Regions from separate parts of the Sporolactobacillus sp. KGMB 08714 genome, predicted to be linked through region 2. Evidence: riboswitches for the same ligand, from Rfam matches in the RefSeq annotation. Region 2 holds a riboswitch; the other holds the start of a gene.
The links. A riboswitch is a leader RNA that binds a small molecule or an ion and turns the genes downstream of it on or off. The one in region 2 is predicted to bind fluoride.
Positions count from the first base shown of each region.

Region 1: another riboswitch for fluoride. It lies ahead of Q6A92_RS04570 (respiratory chain complex I subunit 1 family protein); the one in region 2 lies ahead of Q6A92_RS16965 (MFS transporter).

Region 1 is NZ_JAUUBW010000008.1:43,971-47,267, reverse strand. Features, by position in the region: gene Q6A92_RS04575 (hypothetical protein) at 1-577, opposite strand, end outside; gene Q6A92_RS04570 (respiratory chain complex I subunit 1 family protein) at 605-1,552, opposite strand; fluoride riboswitch at 1,928-1,990, opposite strand; gene Q6A92_RS04565 (Nramp family divalent metal transporter) at 2,434-3,297, shown strand, end outside.
Region 2 is NZ_JAUUBW010000046.1:635-3,931, reverse strand. Features, by position in the region: gene Q6A92_RS16965 (MFS transporter) at 619-1,785, opposite strand; fluoride riboswitch at 1,866-1,927, opposite strand; gene cax (calcium/proton exchanger) at 2,351-3,297, opposite strand, start outside.

The DNA.
Region 1 (3,297 bases), on a different contig from region 2:
GTCTTTCAATCGATTTGACCAGTATGACCATACAGACAGCCGACCAAAGTATGATCAGATAGATCAGAATTTCAAAAAACAAGGGAAGACGGTTCAAAAAATAAATAACCATGAGATCTCCGGCAGCATCTACGGACAAAATACCGAAGACCTGTTTGCTCGGATCATGCTTGAGCAGAACAATGCTGATGCCCAGGAGCAATACACTGACGGCGGTTCCAATGAAGTCTCCTGTCCCGCGTCCCATCATGAATCCGAAAATGGCGAGGAAAGCATAGAGAGGGACGGCTTTCCGGACATCGATTAAGTCGCTGGTTACTCGGTCATGCCACCAGCTTTTTTTCAGAAACGAATAAATCAGAATCGGAATGGCGATCAACCGGATGATCAGCAGAGCGCTCCATCCGATAAAAGCACCGGACTCGCCGGTCTGGAAAATTTGATAGAGATAAAGAACCAGCAGGCTGACCACTTGCAGAATATAACCAGTCATCGCCAGCCGGGTTTCACGGACAACGCCGATCCATACCGTGAATAAAATCAAGGCCACATTGACCCATGATGGAATTAAATCCATTCCGCTGTTTCCTCCATATTCCGTAATTTAAGTTAAACTGAAAATAACCGCTAAAAGAGCAAATGTACCGGCAACGCCGAGGTATTCACTGATACGCAGCAGCCGGAGTTTGCCGATGGAAGACTCAATCCAGACAATTAATGCATCCAGGATCAAAAATTTGAAGAACAAAACCAGTTCTGCAGTCAGCAAATCGAGAAACGTCGCTGAAGATGCCAGCCCCCAGGGACCGAAAATGACATTCATCATGATCACGGACAGGACAAAAAATTTCATGGATCCGCCCCACTCAATCAGTGCAAGATCCGGTCCGCTGTAGTCATAAACGCGATTGGCATCGATCATCGAAAATTCCTGATGAGAACTTGGGTTATCGACAGGAATCCGTCCTGCTTCAGCCAGCAGCATCATAAAAAATGCGATAAAGAGAAAGATATGAATCGGAGAAAAGAACATACCGCCCATCGTCTTTGTCACATTGTAAGGAACCGTTGAATGTGCGGCAAATCCGACGCATAGCAGGACAAGAAACATGATCGGCTCGGTACAAAGCGATACAAAACGATTGCGTGTCGTTCCTACTCCCGCATACGGACTTCCTCCGGCGGTCGCTCCGGCGAGCAGAAAAAAGCCCCCCAGGCCAAGAATGAACCCTCCGGACAGCATATCTCCGGCAAAAGCCATGAAGAGAGGAAACGCCGTGAGGACCGGAATCAGCAAGGTAACGATTAGCGGAGCCGCAAAATAAATATAGGGGGCTGCAGAATAAATCCATCCGGCCGAATCAGGGACGACGCGTTCTTTATGAAATAATTTTAGAAAGTTCCAATACGGCTGAAAAATACTCGGCCCTTTCTTTCCCTGCACAAACTCTTTCCAGCGAGTTAATATTCCGCTTATCAGCGGGGCAAGAAGCAGCACGGTCAATAACTGAAGCAACTGCAAAAAAACGGCTTCCTGAAGAGAATGAACCACAAGGTAAACCCCCTCGTAACGATTAATGATAAATAAGGACCCGAAGGCCGGACGTTGCGCTGTAAATTGAAACTGTTCTTCCTCGGATCAAGGGACTGCGACATAAACGGCGGACTATAGCCTATAGCCCTCTTAACTGCCTTTTAGTGAACAGCCTCAAGTGAAAATGAAAATCATTTTTTCGATATCAAGCTAAAACATTTTACTTTTTTGATAAACACCGGACTCTTCTCCTCCCTGAAAAGTATTTCCACAGAAAATAGGGTAAAAGCTATACCTAAAACAGTGGGTTAGGAGCTCGCATGGAGTGCTGCACATGAAACATTTTCTGGAAAACCGATTTTAAGAAAAAAATGGCCCCTATTTTAATCAAAGATTAAAATAGGGGCCATTAGCATTCATTCATGCGTTAGGGTGAGCTCCATCACCAATTACGTATAGTAATTATAATGTCTGACCGATGATCTGTCAAAAATTTTTCAAAACAGAAAAACTTTAAATGATATCAAGGGTAATCACTAAATTTGATAATCAATGAAAGTTGTTTTATAAGAAACATGAAAAATTATGAAAGAGGATGTAGTCACATAAATGGTCACGAACTTAAATGATAACATTCTATTTTCCTGTTGATGCTCCAACTTAAGAAGACAATATGAACTATTTGAAAGCAATGAACAAGTTTATTTTGCTCACTGCTTTTATTTGTGAAAATAATTTTATCTTTTAGGGTTGCAATTTAGGCGAAGGCAGATTATATTGAGTACAGGAATAAAAGTTTCTTTAAAGAAACAAATATTCACTAAGCAAATAGGAGGCCAGAATAAATGTCTTACAAGGAAGGTGCAACGGCAACTGACAATGGATCTGCAGCCGGGGCTGTGTCAAAATTTAAGAGACGAGAGCATTCTGAATCCTTTAAAACAGCTATTGGGACGAAAAAAGGCTGGAGACAGGCACTTCCATTTGTCGGACCCGCCTTCATTGCAGCAGTTGCTTACATTGATCCGGGTAACTATGCAACGAACATTCAAGGCGGTTCACAGTATGGTTATTTGCTGCTATGGGTGGTGATTGTTTCCAATCTGATGGCGATTCTGATTCAGACTTTGTCATCAAAGCTGGGAATTGCCACTTCGCGCAATCTTCCGGAAGTTTTACGGGACGAGTGGAAACCAGGCGTTGCGATCTTTTATTGGATACAGGGTGAGATTATGGTCATGGCGACGGACCTGGCCGAATTTATTGGCGCTGCTCTTGGTTTCCATCTCGTCTTTGGACTGCCCATGATTCCTTCGGCAGTTCTGACAGCGATCTGTGCACTGCTCATTCTTGCCTTTCAAGTCAGAGGGTTCCGTCCACTTGAAATGGTGATCGCGACAATGGTTTTTATTGTGGTTATTGCTTTCAGTTGTGAAATTGCCTTTTCCATGCCACAGTTTGCGCCATTCATGGCCGGGTTCGTTCCCCATTTTCAGGGGGCGGGCAGTGTCATGCTTGCCGCCGGCATTTTGGGAGCAACGGTGATGCCTCACGCGATCTATATGCATTCGGGTCTGACGTGCCGGAGAGTCATTGGTAAAAATGCAAGTGAGAAAAAGAAAATCTTTCACTTTGAAATGGTCGATATTCTGATCGCGATGATTATTGCCGGATTGATTAATGCGATTATGCTGACAGTTGCTGCTTCAACATTTCACGGTCACATGGTGATTTCGGATCTGGATGTTGCTTTTAAACAATTT
Region 2 (3,297 bases):
ACTTGGTTTGTGATAAAGAGCGGCCCGGTTAATAGTTGTCGAAGCCTGTTGACGCAGGGGCAAAGAACGGGGTGACAAATGGAAGCATTGCAAGGAAAAAGCATCGGATGAAAGCATCTGATGCTTTTATATAAACTCGGAAGGCCGGGACTGAAACGAATGGCACATCTTGTATGAAATAGCCGATCCGACTTCAGACACCTATAGAGGATTAATTTTGAAAACCGGCGTGCCTGCCACGGCGGGCTGGATGGCGGGAGGCAGCGGGAAAATCAGTATTGCGCTATTCACCGGATTGGGACTCATCCTTTATTGGGGATTAACTTTTCTATTTTTAAGAAAAAAGCGGGAAAACAAATAGCCGATACGGCAAAAAGAAGTACAGCGGAATCTGGAAAAACGGCAAAAAAGCCCGCGGCGTCTCTTTTACGGTCATCATCAGCGGCAACTATTTTGCCTGGTTCCGGCCATTTTACGTAAATCCAAAACAAATTAAATGGATTTCTGCAGGCACCGCTTCCCGGACATCATCTTAGCTGAAATACATCACTGATTCGCTGCTGAACCGATTCATCGGGTTTCTGATCCGATAAGCTTTGCCGCTGAAAATCATTATTTTTAAAAATTGTGCTTCTTGACAAGCAAAAACAGAGGCAGTGCACTTAATTCCACAATCATAGAGAATACGATCACAGCCTGGATGGAAAAGCCGTATAAGGCGCCGATCAGCAGACTTCCGAGGAACCAGAAAATGCCGTATGCGCCGGTGAACAGCCCATAAGCTGAGGCCCGCCGCTGTACCGGAACCATCAGGGCGACGGCTGCGGGAATAATCGACTCGTGGACGCCGGTGCCTAGTCCCCAGAGGATAATCCCGATCAGGACCACCCAAAATCCGCCCAGAAAGACGAGCGGGGCGATAAAAGCGGAAAGGATCGTCAAAGGGATGAGAATAATGATGCCGTATCGGTCGAAAAGCCGCCCGAAAAGCAGCGATCCCGCTCCGCTGACGCCCATCGCAATGGCATAGAAAATTGGGATATCGGCTGAAGAGACACTGTGAACCATTTGGAAATGATAGGCCATAAAGGGATAGTCCGCAAAGCCGGCGGCGGCCAGGACGGCGCCGGTCAGATAGATCCAGAATACGCGGGGAAGCCCCCGCGTGTTTACGTTGGGCGGTGTATCATCCAGCTCTTCCGGATGGGGATAGGTAAAACGGGCAACTGCCAGAAGGAGAAGCATTGTCAGTGCCGGAATGATCATCATGGCAAAAGTGAGCTTGTAATCGCCGCGCCAGGCATAAATACCCGCCGCGACAAGCGGACCGAACAGAGCTCCGAATTGATCCAGCGCTTCATGGACGCCGAAGGCCCATCCGTATCCCATTTCTTTGGCGGCATGCGACAGCATCACATCGCGCGGGGGATTGCGGGTTGCGCGGCCAAATCGCTCAAGAACGATAAGAATCGCCGCCGTCTGCCAGTTTCCCGCCAGAGCGAGCAGAGGCACGGACGCCATTTGCACCACATATCCGAAAATCATGATCGGCCAGAACTTACCGGTTTTATCGCTCAGATTCCCGGATATGATCCGCCAGGCATAACCGACGAATTCACCGAATCCGGTGACAAAAGCGATGGTAAAAGCGCCGGCACCGAGAATGGCGAGATAAGGGCCGACGATTCCTCGTGCCCCCTCATAGGTGAAATCCGCAAAAAAACTCATGACACCAATGATCAGCACAAAATTCAAAGCTCTTGATCTTTTTGACCTTGATTTCATGATTTCCCGTCCCTTAATCATCTTTTTTAACCTCAAACGGCTGTAAAAAGGCATGAAAAAAACGGTTGACAGTTCTACGCTATCACGTAGAAGCCATCAGCCGTCCGAGCAATTTCAAGTGAGCTTCATCACTTTTTAATCTTCTAATCAATCGGCATTTCTTCACGATCGCCGGAATGGATCCATAACGATAATTTTTCCTCAACAAGCACAGTATAGCACGGATTATCTTTTTTTTAAATTCTTGTGCGGTCTGACTTCACTAAATTAGGTGATAACGTTCGTCACGATACAGATTTGGCGACCGACAGCGTCTGTTTTAGGACGCCTCTGAAACCAGCCGTTTAATTTTTTTGCGGGGAGATGACGATCTTTTGTAATCCTGAAGTTTTTAAAGGGGATTAAAAAGGGCATTGCCGACCCGGTTCTGAGGCGCGGGATCAGATTGGCGGATGACATAGAGCCGGTGGTCAGTAAGGGGCGCACGGCGATGATTTTCCGATCCTGTGAAATGAGATGATCGAAGTGCCATCAATCTTCCCCGGGAAATGATGGGCCGTTAAAATTAAACCGCATAAAAACATGCTGCAATAACAAGAAAGACAACGATGAGCTGTACCCCTTCAATCCAGTTCAATTTTCCGTCTTCGGAGACTCTGCTTGCGATCAGGACCGATATGACCAGAGCAACCAGTTCATAGATGTTGAAGTCTATCGCCATCGGGACAAAGAACAGGCTGATAAATACAAGCACCGGCATCACGAACAGAATGGTCTGCAGACTTGAACCAAGCGTTATCTCAACGGCGATATCCATTTTATTTTTTAATGACATCAGAATCGATGAAACATATTCGGCAATATTCCCGACAACAGGTACAAGAATGATGCCGATAAAGAATTTGCTGATGCGGAACATTTTCGACAGTTCTTCAATTGCCGAAACAAAAAAATCACTTTCTACGGCTACCAGTACGGTGCATACCAGCAAGATACCCAGAGACTGTTTCAGCGGCCACTTCCGCTCGATGATGTTTTTCTCTTTGCCTGTGTAAAACAGATCTGCATGCGTGAAAAATGAGAAGATTAACCCGAGAACATAGACCATCAGCATCGCCGCCGCAATAAATAGGCTGATCTTCTCGCTGAATCGGTCCGGATGACCGCTGTCTTTAACGATATCAATGAGGGTAGGCAGAATCAGCGCCAGAGCAGCAAATAGAAACATCGTACTTGAAAACTCAATCGCCTGCCTGTTGATCCTTTGCGTCTTGTATTTCATTCCGCCAATGAAGGCGGCCGTTCCGAGCACCATCAGGCTGTTGCCGAGGACAGAGCCGATAATGGAAGCTTTCACCAGTTCGACAAGCCCGGAATGAAGCGCGAAAATACTGATAATGATTTCGGTCAGATTTCCGAAGCTGGCGTTGAGAAAACCGCCTGATTTAGGCCCGATCCTCAGTGAGAGACTCTCTGTGGCTTCACTGATGAAGAAAGACAGCGGCATGATTG